Regions from separate parts of the Pseudomonas sp. P4_B3 genome, predicted to be linked through region 2. Evidence: riboswitches for the same ligand, from Rfam matches in the RefSeq annotation. Region 2 holds a riboswitch; the other holds the start of a gene.
The links. A riboswitch is a leader RNA that binds a small molecule or an ion and turns the genes downstream of it on or off. The one in region 2 is predicted to bind cobalamin.

Region 1 (7,395 bases), on a different contig from region 2:
ACGCCAAGGGCGCCCGCCCCTGCCGCCATCACCGGGCCGGCGTTCGGGCTGTCCCAGGTCGGGCCCTGGGTGCGCCAGCATTTCAACGCCAGCCGGGTTTTGCCCAGCAGCGCGTAAGTCAGTGCCACCAGGCGCGCAGGAATGTAATTGAGCACGTCGTCGACCTTCGCCGCCGCCCAGCCGAACCGTTCGAAGCGCTCATTGCGATAACCCCACATCGCATCCAGCGTATTGCTCAGGCGATAGAGCACCACGCCCGGCGCACCCGCCACGGCAAACCAGAACAACGCCGCGAACACTGCGTCGCTGCCGTTTTCCAGTACCGACTCGGTAGCGGCACGGGCGACTTCGGTTTTATCCAGATCACTGGTTTTACGGCTGACCAGATAACTCACACGTTTGCGCGCTTCATCAAGATCATCGCCGCGCAATGCCTTGGCCACAGGCGTGACGTGCTCACCGAGGCTGCGCATGCCGAGGGCGCAATAGAGCGCGAGAATCTCGATGATCCAGCCGACATAAGGCGCCCAGGACAATGCCGTGACCAACAGCGTCAGCGGCAACACGGCGATCACCCACGCGGTGACGCCATGACTGCGCCAGCCGCGACCGCCGCCATTGAAGCGTTGCTCGATGCGGTCGGCAAAACGGCCGAACGCCACCAGCGGATGCCAGCGTTTGGGTTCGCCCAGCAGCGCATCCAGCGCAACCGCAGCGACACTCAACAACGCCACACTCATTGACTCACTCCCCAATAGTTTTCATACAGCAATTCATGTAGCGGACGCGCCTGCGCCCAGCCTTCTAGCACCAGCATCGGTGCCGGATAGAACTCCTTCACCGGCCCAAGGCACAGCACCGCCAGCGGTTTGGCTCCCGGTGGCAGCCTCAACAGGTCCGCCAGTGCCTGTGGTTCGAACAGCGACACCCAGCCCATGCCCAGCCCTTCGGCGCGGGATGCCAGCCACAGGTTCTGGATCGCACAGGACAGCGAGGCCATGTCCATTTCCGGCAAGGTGCGGCGGCCGAAGATATGCTGCTCGCGGTCGTCCATCAGTGCGGCGACCAGTACCTCGGCGCAATCGTTGATGCCTTCCACCTTGAGCTTCATGAACTCGTCGCTGCGCTCGCCGAGGGCTTCGGCGGTGCGGACGCGTTCTTCTTCCACCAAGGCCTGGATTTGTCCGCGCAAGGCACGATCGCTGATGCGGATGAAGCGCCAGGGCTGCATCAGGCCGACACTCGGTGCCTGATGTGCGGCCTCGAGCAGGCGCAGCAGCAATTCGGGCTCGACGGTGCCGCCGCTGAAGTGGCGCATGTCGCGCCGTTCGGCGATGGCGCGATAGACCGCTGCGCGTTCGGCTTCGGAAAATGCGTCGTCCGTCATGGCCGTTTCGCTGGCAAGGCAGCTCCTACAGGGGCTAGCTGATCCATTGTAGGAGCTGGCTTGTCGGATCGCCGCATCGCAGCGAAAGCGGCTTCAAGGTCAGGCGCAAACAATGCGGCAATCGCCGAGGGGTTCGACGGAAAATAAAAGTGCACATAAGAGGCGGTCATCCGCCCTTCACGGTAGACCGCCTCCGCTCCGCGTCCGCCGTTAGGGCTCAAGCCACGGGCAATCGGCGCCAGTTCAGTGGTGGTCAGCGAATGGTGATAGGTGTGCCCGCGCAGCGAACCTTCCGGCAGTTCCACCGCTTGCAACGCCAGCGCGGCCAGACGCTTTTGCATGACCGCATCACCGGCCAGCAAGCCAACCAGTTCGGCGCGAGTGCCCTCGACATCGGTCAGGGAATCGAGCAGATACAGCATGCCGCCACACTCGGCGAGCAACGGTTTGCCTGCCCGGTGGTGGGCACGGATCGCGTCGAGCATCGCGGTGTTTTGCGCCAACCCAACATGGTGCAGTTCCGGGTAACCACCGGGCAGATACAGGCTGTCCGACTCCGGCAACGCACGGTCGCGGATCGGCGAGAAGAACGACAACTCGGCGCCCATCGCCCGCAGCAGATCCAGGCTCGCGCCGTAGGTGAACGCAAAGGCTTCATCGCGGGCGACGGCAATGCGTACACCGGCCAGCAGCGGTTCGGCTGCAATGACATCAGGGGCGGCGAACTCGACCGCCGGCGGCAGCGCAACCTCGCAACTACTGGCCAGTGCATCGGCGGCCGCATCGAGGCGCAGGTCGAGATCGTTCAGCTCACTGGCCTGCACCAGCCCCAGGTGCCGGCTCGGCAATTCGATCCCGGTTTCCCGGGACAGCGCGCCGTACCAGCGCAAACCTTCAGTCAGGCTGCCTTCGAGCAGTTGCGCGTGGCGCAGCGTACCGACACGATTGGCCAGCACCCCGGCGAACGGCAAGTCCGGCTGATAACGCGCCAGCCCCAGGGCCAGGGCGCCAAAGGTCTGGGCCATGGCCGTGCCATCGATCACACCCAGCACCGGCACACCGAAATGCCGCGCCAGATCGGCGCTCGACGGCGTACCGTCGAACAGCCCCATGACGCCTTCGATCAGGATCAGGTCGGCTTCAGCAGCGGCTTCCCACAGCAGCCGGCGACTTTCTTGCTCACCAACCATCCACATGTCCAGCTGATACACCGGCGCACCGCTGGCGCGCTCGAGGATCATCGGATCGAGAAAGTCGGGGCCGCACTTGAACACGCGGACCTTGCGCCCCTGATTGCGATGCAATCGGGCCAGCGCCGCGGTGACGGTGGTCTTGCCCTGGCCGGAAGCCGGCGCGGCAATCAGTACCGCCGGACAGAGTCGAGGCTGACTCACAATTCGACGCCTTTCTGCGCTTTGATCCCGGCCTGGAAGGCGTGCTTGATCATGCCCATTTCGGTGACGGTGTCGGCCATCTCGATCATTTCCGGCTTGGCGGCACGCCCGGTGACTACCACGTGTTGCATCGGTGGTCGGGCCTGCAAGTCGCTGAGCACCTGATCGAGATCGAGGTAGCCGTGCTTGAGGGCAATGTTCAGCTCATCCAGCACCACCAGACCGATGGACGGATTGCGCAGCAGTTGCTGCGACACCGCCCAGGCGGCTTCGGCGGCGGCGATGTCGCGCTGACGATCCTGGGTTTCCCAGGTAAAGCCTTCGCCCATCACATGAAAGCGCACCTGCTCGGGAAAGCGCCGGAAGAACAGCTCTTCGCCGGTGCTGTTGCGGCCCTTGATGAACTGCACCACGCCGCACTGCATGCCGTGCCCCATGGCGCGGGCAAGCATGCCGAAGGCCGAACTGCTCTTGCCCTTGCCGTTGCCGGTCAACACCAGCAGCAGGCCGCATTCGTTCGGGGAATTGGCGATGCGCTCGTCGATCACGGCTTTTTTGCGCTGCATGCGCGCCAGGTGGCGTTCGTCACGATCGGGGGTATCAGTCATGGGGGAGCTCTCCGTTGAGGCAGGAATAACGGCGGGCAGGCACAAGAATAGAAGGCAAAAAGCCTGGCATCGCCCACCGTGATGCCGCTGGATGAATCAGGCCGGTCTCCGGGCTCATGAGTGGCGCGAGGCCAGACTGTGCGCCTTCCCGCATCGAATCGACACAGTGGCATCACACACAGTTTTCACTCATTTACCGTTGCGGGGGCAGCGCCGGAATTGCGGGCCTTCGACCAACAGAAGGACTCACTCACCGGCTTCCCTGTTTCACTCTGTCGACCCAAGCCACAGAGCACCTGAAACAAGCCGCGAAGGTTAGAGGGTTGGGGGTGGAGCGTCAATTAAAGCCGGGAGGCGATCGACCGAATATCTGCCATCAATCAATAAACTGACGTCAATCTTGTGCCACGCCCAAAGCAGTGATATCAAAGAGCCACAACCCCACAACACAATAACAAGGGTGAACCCATGCAAGGCATGATCATCAGCAATCCAAAGCTGGAATTCCTGCGCCCGGTGCTCGAGCGCTGGTTCGAATGCATCGACCGCTATAACGCCGTCCGCGGTGATGGCGACACACCGTACTGGCACGACGAAAAGGCCAACCTCGGGCTGCTGTCCGCCGCCGCCTGGATGGCCGAGATGGTCACGCTGCAACAGACGCCCACCCGCAAACAGACCGAAGAAGGCGAACGCAACAGCCGTGCCGACCTGTTCCTCGCCTCGCCCGAAACCCGCGCGTACATCCAGACCAGCCAGCGCTGGCCACGGGTCAACAGCCTCAACCTGACCCAGGCCCTGCTCGACATCACCAGCGATGCAAAGCGACTGAGCCACGCCAGCGACCTGAAAGTCGGCTGCCTGTTCGTTGCCCCGCAAAAAGCCCAGCAAGGCGCAACGCCGGAAGAACTCCAGGACATGGTCGACGACCTGCAAAAGGAACACACCTGCGCCGTTGCCTGGTACTTCCCTTACGCCTATCGCAAGTTGCGCAACGAAGCCGGCAACTATCACCCCGGCATTGCGGTGCTGTTCAAGGAAGCACGTGGCTAAGGGTTGAACCATCGGACGACAACGCATCTCTATGATTAGAACAAGGCATTCATAGGGAACACCAGCATGCGCAAGCCCCCGCTCGTTCTCGTTATCGCACTCTGCGGAGGGCTCGCCGCTTGTGGCGAGACCTCCCGCCTGCAAGTCTCCGACGGCACCGGTCCATCGCCACAATTGCCGGAACCGAACAAAACCCTGATCCCGACCATGAACATCGCCCCGGCCATCGGTTGGCCGCCGGGTGCAAAACCCGTCGCCGCCACGGGCACTCAAGTGGCCGCTTTTGCCGAAGACCTGGATCACCCGCGCTGGCTTTATGTGCTGCCCAATGGCGATGTGCTGGTGGCGGAAACCGCCGCACCACCCAAACCCGAAGACGGCAATGGCATTCGCGGCTGGGTCATGAAGAAAGTCATGGGGCGTGCCGGCTCTACCGTGCCCAGCCCGAACCGCATCACGTTGCTGCGGGACAAGGATCACGATGGCATCGCGGAAACCCGCACGGTGTTTCTGCAAAACCTCAATTCCCCTTTCGGCATGACGCTGGTCGGCAACGACCTGTACGTGGCCGACACTGACAGCCTGCTGCGATTCCATTATGAAAACGGCGATACGCAGATCAAGTCACCAGCCATCAAGGTGATCGACCTGCCGGGCGGCCCGCTGAACCACCACTGGACCAAAAACGTCATCGCCAGCAAGGACGGCAGCAAGCTCTACGTCAGCGTGGGTTCCAACAGCAACGTCGCCGAAAACGGCATGGACAAGGAAGAAGGTCGCGCAGCGATCTGGGAAGTGGACCGTGCCACCGGCCGGCACCGGATCTTCGCCTCCGGCCTGCGCAACCCCAACGGCATGGCCTGGGAACCGCACAGTGGCGCACTGTGGACCGCGGTCAACGAGCGGGATGAAATCGGCGGTGATCTGGTACCGGACTACATCACCTCGGTGAAAGACGGCGCGTTCTATGGCTGGCCGTTCAGTTACTACGGCCAGCATGTCGATGTTCGTGTCGAGCCGCAGAACCCGGACCTGGTGGCCAAGGCCATTGCCCCGGACTACGCCGTCGGCCCGCACACGGCGTCACTGGGCCTGACCTTCGCCGAAAACAGCAAGCTGCCGGCGCCATTCACCCAAGGGGCATTCATCGGTCAGCACGGCTCGTGGAACCGCAAGCCACACAGTGGCTACAAAGTGATTTTCGTGCCGTTCAGCGCAGGCAAACCTGTCGGAAAGCCCATTGAAGTGCTCAGCGGTTTTCTCAACGACAAAGAACAAGCCATGGGCCGCCCGGTGGGCGTGGTGATCGACCGGCAAGGCGATCTGCTGGTGGCCGATGACGTGGGGAACAAGGTGTGGCGGGTTTCGGCTGCCAGGTAACGGGATACATCACCTGTGGGAGCGACGGTGCGGCGATCCGACCTGCTCGCGAATGCGCACGGTCAGTCGACAAATTTGGTGACTGATACACCGCTTTCGCGAGCAGGCTCGCTCCCACAAAGGCTTAGCGTTTGCGACAGAGTGTTAGCCCATCACCCAACGGCAACAACGACAGATCCACCCGCACATCGTCTTTCAACGCTCGGTTGAGCGCCTGGATTGCCCGGGTGTCCGCGCTCTCGGGGCTGGCCTCGAGCACACGCCCGCTCCACAGGGTGTTATCGAACACCGCCAACCCACCGACCCGCAGCAATCCCAGGGCGTGTTCCAGATAAGCCGGGTAGTTGGCCTTGTCGGCATCAATGAACACCAGGTCGTACTGCCCGCCCTGCCCTTGTCGCTCAAGCTCGGCGAGGGTTTCCAGCGCCGGAGCCAGTCGCAGGTCAATCCGCCCGGCGAGCCCCGCCTCTTGCCAGTAGCGCCGTGCGATGGCGTTGTAGTCGCCGGGGATATCACAGCAAATCAGCGAGCCATCAGCCGGCAATGCCGCCGCCATGCACAGGGCACTGTAACCGGTAAAGGTGCCGACTTCGAGCAAGCGCCCGGCCCCCGTCAGTTTCACCAGCAAAGCGAGAAACTGCCCCTGCTCCGGAGCCACCTGCCAACGTGCCATCGGCAGCGCCTGGGTCTCATCGCGCAAGCGCTTGAGCAGTGGCGTTTCGCGCAGGGAGACATCGAGCAGGTATTGGTACAGGGCGTCGTCGAGATTAAGCGTGCGAGCAGTCATGACCGGCAGCTCCGGACGTTACGGGTTGCGCGCCAGGTGTTCAGGCTGCAGAACACGCTTGGCGCTCAGATAAGCTTTTTGCCAATAGGCCTTGGACAAGCTGTCGAGCTTCACGGTGCCGCCAGTGGCTGGTGCGTGGACGAAGCGCCCTTCTCCCACGTAGATGCCGGCATGACTGACCTGGGAACCGCCATTGGTGGCGAAGAAAATCAGGTCACCGGTTTGCAGGCCTTCCTTGCCCACATTCGCCGCTTGCATGGAGATCATCTCGCGAGTGGTGCGCGGCAAGGAAATACCGGCGACATCGCGATACACGTAGCCGATCAGGCCGCTGCAATCAAATCCGGAATCCGGCGTGTTGCCACCCCAGCGATAAGGCGTGCCCACAAGGCCGAGCGCGCGAAACAGCACGTCTTCCGCTTCGGGCGAAAAAGCTTGTGAGGAGCCAAATACGATGGGAGCGCGAACCACCGGCGCAGGTGGCGGTGTACGACTGGCGCAGGCGCTGAGTAGCGCAGCGAAGAACATGATTGCGAGGCGGGCCGACGTCGTCATAAGCAGAGCATCCTGATCTGGCTGCGGCTTTTTTCTGCTGGGAATGCAGAAAAGAAAACCGCCTGCGCGTGACGCAGGCGGTTTGCCATCATTCATATATCAGGATTCTAGCGGTTATATGGCAAACTTCAAGTAAGACTTTAAGTTCGCCTTACAAATTGTCCGCTTATTTACGTGCAGTGACGATTGGCGACGCATTCGGTGCCATCGCCAGGGCGCGCTTGGCTTCGA
Region 2 (7,395 bases):
ATTGTGTTCGCGAACAAAATCCCGGGTGTCCGGATCGAGCAAATAGGCATCGGCCAGCAACGCGTACTGGTGATCGTCGATCAACTGCGTGGTGGCATCGAAGGCGAACAGGTTGTCGACTGTCGCGGCCATTTCGAACGCACCTTTGTAGCCGTGACGCTTAACGCCTTCGAGCCACTTCGGATTGGCCGCCCGGGAACGGATCACCCGGTTCAGCTCTTCCTTCAAGGTGCGAATCTTCGGCAGGTCCGGCTGGCTGTGGTCGCCATGATAGCTGGCCGCGGCCTCGCCCTTCAGGCTTTCCACCGCCGCGAGCATGCCGCCCTGGAACTGGTAGTAATCGTTGGAGTCGAGCAAGTCGTGCTCGCGGTTATCCTGGTTTTGCAGCACCGCCTGTACCTGGCTCAAGCGCTGGCTGAACTGTTCGCGGGCGGCGGTGCCCTCGTCGGAACCGCCGTAAGCGTAGCCGCCCCAGTTGAGGTAAACCTCGGCCAGGTCCTCGCGGGTTTGCCACAGACGACCGTCGATGGCGCCCTGCACACCCGCGCCGTAGGCACCGGGTTTGGCCCCGAAAATCCGCCAGCCGGCCTGACGTCGCGCAGCGTCTTCATCGAGCCCCGATTGCAGCAAGGCTACACGCTCGGCGCGTACCTTGGCCGCCAACGGATTGAGGTCGTCCGGCTCATCGAGGTCGGCGACCGCTTGCACCGCCGCGTCGAACAAGCGAATCAGATTGGCAAAGGCATCACGGAAGAAACCGGACACACGCAAGGTCACGTCCACCCTCGGACGATCGAGCAAACTCAGCGGCAGAATCTCGAAATCATCGACCCGCTGGCTGCCGGTCGCCCAGACTGGACGCACGCCCATCAGCGCCATGGCCTGGGCGATGTCATCGCCGCCGGTGCGCATGGTCGCGGTGCCCCACACCGACAGACCGAGCTGGCGCAAATGATCGCCGTGGTCTTGCAGGTGGCGCTCGAGAATCAGGTTGGCCGACTGGAACCCGATGCGCCACGCCGTGGTGGTCGGCAGGTTGCGCACGTCCACCGAATAGAAGTTGCGCCCGGTGGGCAGTACGTCCAGGCGACCACGACTCGGCGCGCCGCTGGGACCGGCCGGGACGAAGCGACCGCTCAGGGCATCGAGCAAGCCGCGCATTTCTGCGGGGCCGCAGGCGTCCAGACGCGGGGCAATGACGTCACGCAAACCATCGATAATGGCTTGTACCTCGATCCAGTCCGCCTCCTGTAGGAGCGACGGTGCGGCGTTCCGACCTGCTCGCGATGGTGTGTCAGTTGACATCAATGTGGCTGACACACCATCGCGAGCAGGCTCGCTCCTACAGGGGTCTTGTATGGTATTCAGGGTTTGTGAGATCAGTTGTGTAGCGAACAGCTCAAGACGTTCACGGGTATCGCCTGTGGTACGCCAGAGTTCGTCGCCGAGCACTTGCAGTTGTTCAGGTCGCGGCCCAGTCCACGGCTCGGCCAAGGCGCAATCGAGCGGATCGAACCCTAGTCCGAAGGCCTTGGCCAGTGCCCGCAGCAGACTCGACTGCGCACCGCGGCCATCGCCCCGTGGAATGCGCAACAACGCCAGCAAGGTATCGATACGCAAACGCCCGGTGGGCGATTCGCCGAACACATGCAGGCCATCGCGGATCTGCGACTCTTTCAAGTCGCACAGATAAGTGTCGAGTCGCGGCAACCAGATCGCTGCATCGGCATCGCTGTCGAGCTGCTCGTCCAGCTGCAGTTCACGGTCGATGTGGGTGTCGCGCACCAGTTGCAGGATGTCGCGCTGCAACTCGCGGGCGCGGCGCGGATCGAGCAACTGCGCTTCGTAATACTCGTCGGCCAACAGTTCGAGGTTACGCAGTGGGCCGTAGGTTTCGGCGCGGGTCAGCGGTGGCATCAAGTGATCGATGATCACCGCCTGGGTGCGCCGCTTGGCCTGGGCGCCCTCGCCCGGGTCATTGACGATGAACGGATAGATGTTCGGCAGCGGCCCGAGCAGTGCATCCGGCCAGCAATTTTCCGAGAGCCCCACGCCTTTGCCTGGCAGCCATTCGAGGTTGCCGTGCTTGCCGACGTGGATCACGCCGTGGGCGCCGTAGGTGTTGCGCAGCCAGAAGTAAAACGCCAGGTAACCGTGGGGCGGGACCAGGTCCGGGTCGTGATACACCGCGCTCGGGTCGACCTGATAACCCCGCGCCGGTTGAATGCCGACGAAGGTCAGGCCCAAGCGCAGGCCGGCGATCATCATCCGTCCGCTGCGGCACATCGGGTCGCTCTCCGGCGCGCCCCAACGTTCGAGCACCGCCGCGCGGTTGGCTTCGGGCAGTGCATTGAACATCGCCAGATAATCATCCATGCCCAGGCTTTGCTGGCACGGACGCAGGTCGAGGGTCTCGAGATCGTTGCTGACGCCACCCAGCAACTGCTGGATCAGCGCGGTGCCGCTGTCCGGTAACTCAGCCGGCAACGGATAACCTTCGGCATGCAGCGCCCGCAGAATGTTCAGCGCCGCCGCCGGGGTGTCGAGGCCGACGCCATTGCCGATGCGGCCGTCGCGGGTCGGATAATTGGCGAGAATCAAGGCAATGCGTTTTTCAGCATTGGGCACCCGCGCCAGATCGACCCAGCGCCGCGCCAGTTCGGCAACGAAATCCATGCGTTCCGGTTGTGGCCGATAGCAGACCACATCCGACTGACTGCGCTCACTGCGCCACGCCAGGTCCTTGAAGCTGATCGGACGGCTGATGATACGCCCGTCCAGTTCCGGCAAGGCGATGTGCATCGCCAGGTCGCGAGGGCCAAGCCCTTGTTCACTGGCACGCCAACCCGGCTCGTTGTCCTGGGCGCAAATCGCCTGGATCACCGGAATATCGCGACGGAACGGCCGCAGGTGCGGCGCTTCGGGACTGGACTGGGCGAAACCGGTGGTGTTCAGGATCACCGAGACGCTGGCCTCGTCCAGCCAGTCCTCGACCATGGAAAGGCAAGCTGGCTCTTTAAGACTGGCCAGCGCAATCGGCAATGGATTCAACCCCGCCGCCTGTAAACGCTGGCAAAAAACATCAATGAAAGCGGTGTTCGCCGCCTGCAAATGCGAGCGGTAAAACAGCACTGCCGCCACCGGTTGATCGGCGTGCCAGTCGGCTTGCCAGTCGCTCAGTGCGGCAGAATGTTGGTGCGGATGGTAAATCGCCGTGCGCGGCAGGGTTTGCGGCTCGCCCCAGGTGTAATCACGGGCCAGCCAGCGGTTGGCCAGACAGCGGAAGAAATCCAGGGCGTTACCCCTGCCACCCTGACGCAGAAACTGCCAGAGCCGGTCGCGATCCTCGGCACCGACGGTGCTCAGGTCACTGAGCTCCGGGTCCGGACGATCATCGCCCGGCACCAGAATCACCTGCACGCCGCGCTGCGACAGTTCGACCAGGCGCTCGATGCCGTAACGCCAATAGGCGATGCCGCCGTGCAGTGAAATCAGGATCACCCTGGCGTGACGCAGCACTTCATCGACGTACAAATCGACCGAGGCATGGTTCTGCACCAGCATCGGGTTGGCCAGGCGCACGCTCGGATAATCTTCGGGCAATTGCTGCGCCGCTTCGGCGAGCAGCGCCAGGCTGGAATCGCCGCTGCACAGGACCACCAGCTCGGCAGGGGTTTGTCCAAGGTCGGCAATGTTGTCATCCGACACGAAACCGCCGGGTTGGGTCCTGAGCAGGTGCATGGCTTACACGCTGAGCGCGGCGCGCAATTGCGCTTCGAGCACGGCGGCGTCCAGTTCCTGGCCGATCAGCACCAGGCGGGTTACGCGTGCTTCTTCGGCGCCCCACTGGCGGTCGAAGTGCTTGTCGAAACGCGTGCCCACGCCCTGGATCAGCAGGCGCATCGGTTTGTTCGGGATCGCGGCAAAACCCTTGACCCGCAGGATGCCGTGCTGGACCACCAATTGGGTCAGCGCATCCAGCAGCAAGCTTTCGTCGGCTTGCGGCAGTTCGATGGAGATCGAATCGAAGGCGTCGTGATCGTGGTCGTCATGATCATCGTCACCATCGTGATGATGGTCGTGGTGGCTGTGACGACTGTCGATGTGTTCTTCGGAGCCGGCACCCAGGCCGATCAGCACGCCCAGTGGCAGGCGACCGCTGCTGGCTTCAATGATTTTCACCGCTGGCGGCAATTCCTCGGCGACTTCCAGGCGCACGCGGGCCAGGTCCGCCGGGTTGATCAGGTCGGCTTTGTTGAGAATCACCAGGTCGGCGCTGGCCAGTTGGTCGGCGAACAGTTCGTGCAGCGGCGATTCGTGGTCCAGGTTCGGGTCGAGTTTGCGCTGGGCGTCGACCTGATCCGGGAAGGCGGCGAAGGTGCCGGCGGCCACGGCCGGGCTGTCGACCACGGTGATTACCGCATCCACCGTGCAGGCGCTGCGGATTTCCGGCCACTGGAAGGCTTGCACCAGCGGCTTGGGCAGGGCCAGGCCGGACGTTTCAATGAGGATATGGTCGAGATCGCCGCGACGGGCCACCAGTTCGCGCATCACCGGGAAGAATTCTTCCTGGACGGTGCAGCACAGGCAGCCGTTGGCCAGCTCATAGACACGGCCGTTGGCTTCTTCTTCGGTGCAACCGATGGAGCATTGCTTGAGGATTTCGCCGTCAATGCCCAACTCACCGAATTCGTTGACGATCACCGCGATGCGGCGACCCTGGGCGTTGTCGAGCATGTGCCGCAGCAGCGTGGTTTTACCCGAGCCGAGAAAGCCGGTGACGATGGTGACGGGGAGTTTGGCCAGTGTTTTCATCGGATGCCCTATGGCTAAGGTGGCGGGCATACGGGACGACGACCGGCAACGCGGGCGCGCGTGCCTGAAGAGTTCGCCACCGGATCACCCCGCCCGGTTGAAAGTGAGAATCTGTGACGAGGCAGGTCTCCTGGCTGACGGTGTGCCGGCCTTGAGCCTGGCATTCGCTGCGCCTTCCCGCCGGCCTCATGGATTGAGTCAGCAGTGGCGTGGCAACGAACATCACCGTTCACAGTTGCGGGGGCAGCCGCGGCATCGACCGCGTTCCCTTCTTAGCTTCGACAAACGCCGAAGAACCTCGAAAGCGCAAGGCTACGCATGGTGGGAAGACCGGTCAATCACTGTAGGAGCTGCCGAAGGCTTCGATCCTTTGATTTTGCTTTTAAAAACAAGATCAAAAGATCGTCCGAACGCGGCCCGAGCCTTCGGCAGCTCCTACAAAGAGCCGGGCATCATTCAGCTTCAAGTGAGAACCCTTGCCAATTGACGCCCAACCCCCGCCCATGCTCTCCTACGCACCTTGTTACGGGTGCCCTTCACAGGGTGAAACGGGAAACCGGTGAATCATGTGCTTTACTCTAAAGCCATGTCAGTCCGGTGCTGCCCCCGCAACGGTAAGCGAGCGAAGCGTCAGATCCACTGTGCCAATACGGCATGGGAAGGTGATGCTTTCAGGTTCAGGCCCAAGCCTTTGCCCCTCGTGAGCCCGGAGACCGGCCCGCAACACAAAGTGACCAGCACGGTCACTGAACCAACAAACCCGCGGTGGGCGGGCGCTGTTTGAAACCTTGCGCGCCTGGTCGTGCGGTTTTTTGCATGCGCTCTTAATCCCCGCTGACAGACCAGAGGGAAACGCCATGTCGATCATCAGCAGCGCCGAACACACATCCGCGAGCACCACCTCAACCCTGACCCAACGTCTGACCGTCGCCGTCTGTGCGTCGATCCTTGGCGCGTGCCTTGTGTATTTTGCCGGTTTCTCGCACATCGAAGCGGTGCACAACGCCGCCCACGATACCCGTCACAGCTCCGCGTTCCCGTGCCATTGAGAGCTGTCGTCATGATCAAGCGTATTGCGCAAACCGCAGGTTTCACCGGGTTGCTGGCCGCCCTGTTGCTAACCCTGCTGCAAACCTTCTGGGTCGCTCCGCTGATTTTGCAGGCCGAGACCTACGAAAAATCCGAGCCGGCCGCTGTTGAAATGCATGAACACGCCGACGGTGCGATGGCTGCCCACACTCACGATGCGCAAGCCTGGGAGCCGGAAGACGGCTGGCAGCGCGTGCTGTCGACCACCGGCGGCAACCTGGTGGTAGCGGTCGGTTTCGCCCTGATGCTCGCCGGCCTGTACACCTTGCGTGCGCCGACCAAAACCTCCCAGGGCCTGCTCTGGGGCCTGGCCGGTTATGCGACGTTCGTGCTCGCGCCGACGCTCGGCCTGCCACCTGAATTGCCCGGCACTGCCGCCGCCGATCTGGCACAACGGCAACTGTGGTGGATTGGCACCGCTGCTTCCACTGCCGTCGGTATCGCCCTGATCGTATTCAGCCGTCACTGGCTGATGAAAGTCCTCGGCGCAGCGATTCTCGCCGTCCCCCATGTGATTGGCGCGCCGCAACCGGAAGTGCATTCGATGCTCGCTCCGGAGGCACTGGAAGCCCAGTTCAAAATCGCTTCGCAACTGACCAACGTGGCGTTCTGGCTGGCCCTGGGCCTGATCAGCGCCTGGTTGTTCCGTCGCAAAAGCGATGGTCAATACCACGCATGACGGATATCAGCACAGCGCCGACCCTGGTGGTCGGCCTGGGCTGCCAGCGCGGCTGCCCCGTCAGCACGTTGCTGGCGCTGCTCGATCAGGCACTGGAGGCGCACCAGATTGCTCGTCATGAAATCAAGGCCCTGGCCAGCATCGACTCGAAGCGCGACGAACCTGCGTTAATCGAACTGGCTCAGCAGCTTGGCCTGGAATTGATGTATTTCAGCAGTGAACAACTGGCCGCTTATGAACCGCAACTCAGTCATCAATCGCAAATAGCGTTTGAACGCACCGGTTGCTACGGCGTGGCGGAAAGCGCCGCACTGGCCCTGGCGGAACAACTGGCCCAGGCCCCGGCAAAACTGCTGATTCCACGACAAAAATACGCCCAGGCAACCCTGGCATTGGCCGGCGCGGCATAAAAAACCCGATAATCCCCACCGTTGATCATGAACACTCTTCATCTGAAGCCCTGTTCAGCCCCTTTTTTCCCCACAGGAACCGACGATGACCGTCTACTTCATTGGCGCAGGTCCCGGCGACCCCGAACTGATTACCGTCAAGGGCCAGCGGCTGATTCGCAGTTGTCCGGTGATCATTTATGCCGGTTCCCTGGTACCGGCCGCCGTACTGGAAGGTCACTGTGCCGAACAGGTGGTCAACAGCGCCGAACTGCACCTGGAACAGATCATCGACCTGATCAGGACCGCCCACGCCAACGGTCAGGATGTTGCCCGGGTGCACTCCGGCGATCCGAGTCTTTATGGCGCCATTGGCGAGCAGATTCGCTATCTGCGCGAGTTGGGAATTGCGTTCGAAATCGT

Region 1: it holds a riboswitch for cobalamin, as region 2 does, so the genes downstream of both, cobO (cob(I)yrinic acid a,c-diamide adenosyltransferase) here and AC1DWG_RS23360 (CbtB domain-containing protein) in region 2, are expected to answer to the same signal.

Annotation. Positions count from the first base shown of each region.
Region 1 covers NZ_JBFUHR010000023.1:48,236-55,630, forward strand. The annotation lists gene cbiB (adenosylcobinamide-phosphate synthase CbiB) at 1-740, opposite strand, end outside; gene bluB (5,6-dimethylbenzimidazole synthase) at 737-1,387, opposite strand; gene AC1DWG_RS24520 (cobyrinate a,c-diamide synthase) at 1,384-2,781, opposite strand; gene cobO (cob(I)yrinic acid a,c-diamide adenosyltransferase) at 2,778-3,389, opposite strand; cobalamin riboswitch at 3,472-3,704, opposite strand; gene AC1DWG_RS24530 (hypothetical protein) at 3,858-4,442, shown strand; gene AC1DWG_RS24535 (PQQ-dependent sugar dehydrogenase) at 4,509-5,822, shown strand; gene AC1DWG_RS24540 (class I SAM-dependent methyltransferase) at 5,947-6,609, opposite strand; gene AC1DWG_RS24545 (C40 family peptidase) at 6,628-7,164, opposite strand; gene AC1DWG_RS24550 (C40 family peptidase) at 7,331-7,395, opposite strand, start outside.
Region 2 covers NZ_JBFUHR010000021.1:11,532-18,926, reverse strand. The annotation lists gene cobN (cobaltochelatase subunit CobN) at 1-3,741, opposite strand, end outside; gene cobW (cobalamin biosynthesis protein CobW) at 3,745-4,815, opposite strand; cobalamin riboswitch at 4,919-5,131, opposite strand; cobalamin riboswitch at 5,326-5,551, shown strand; gene AC1DWG_RS23360 (CbtB domain-containing protein) at 5,673-5,864, shown strand; gene AC1DWG_RS23355 (CbtA family protein) at 5,876-6,583, shown strand; gene AC1DWG_RS23350 (cobalamin biosynthesis protein) at 6,580-6,993, shown strand; gene cobM (precorrin-4 C(11)-methyltransferase) at 7,079-7,395, shown strand, end outside.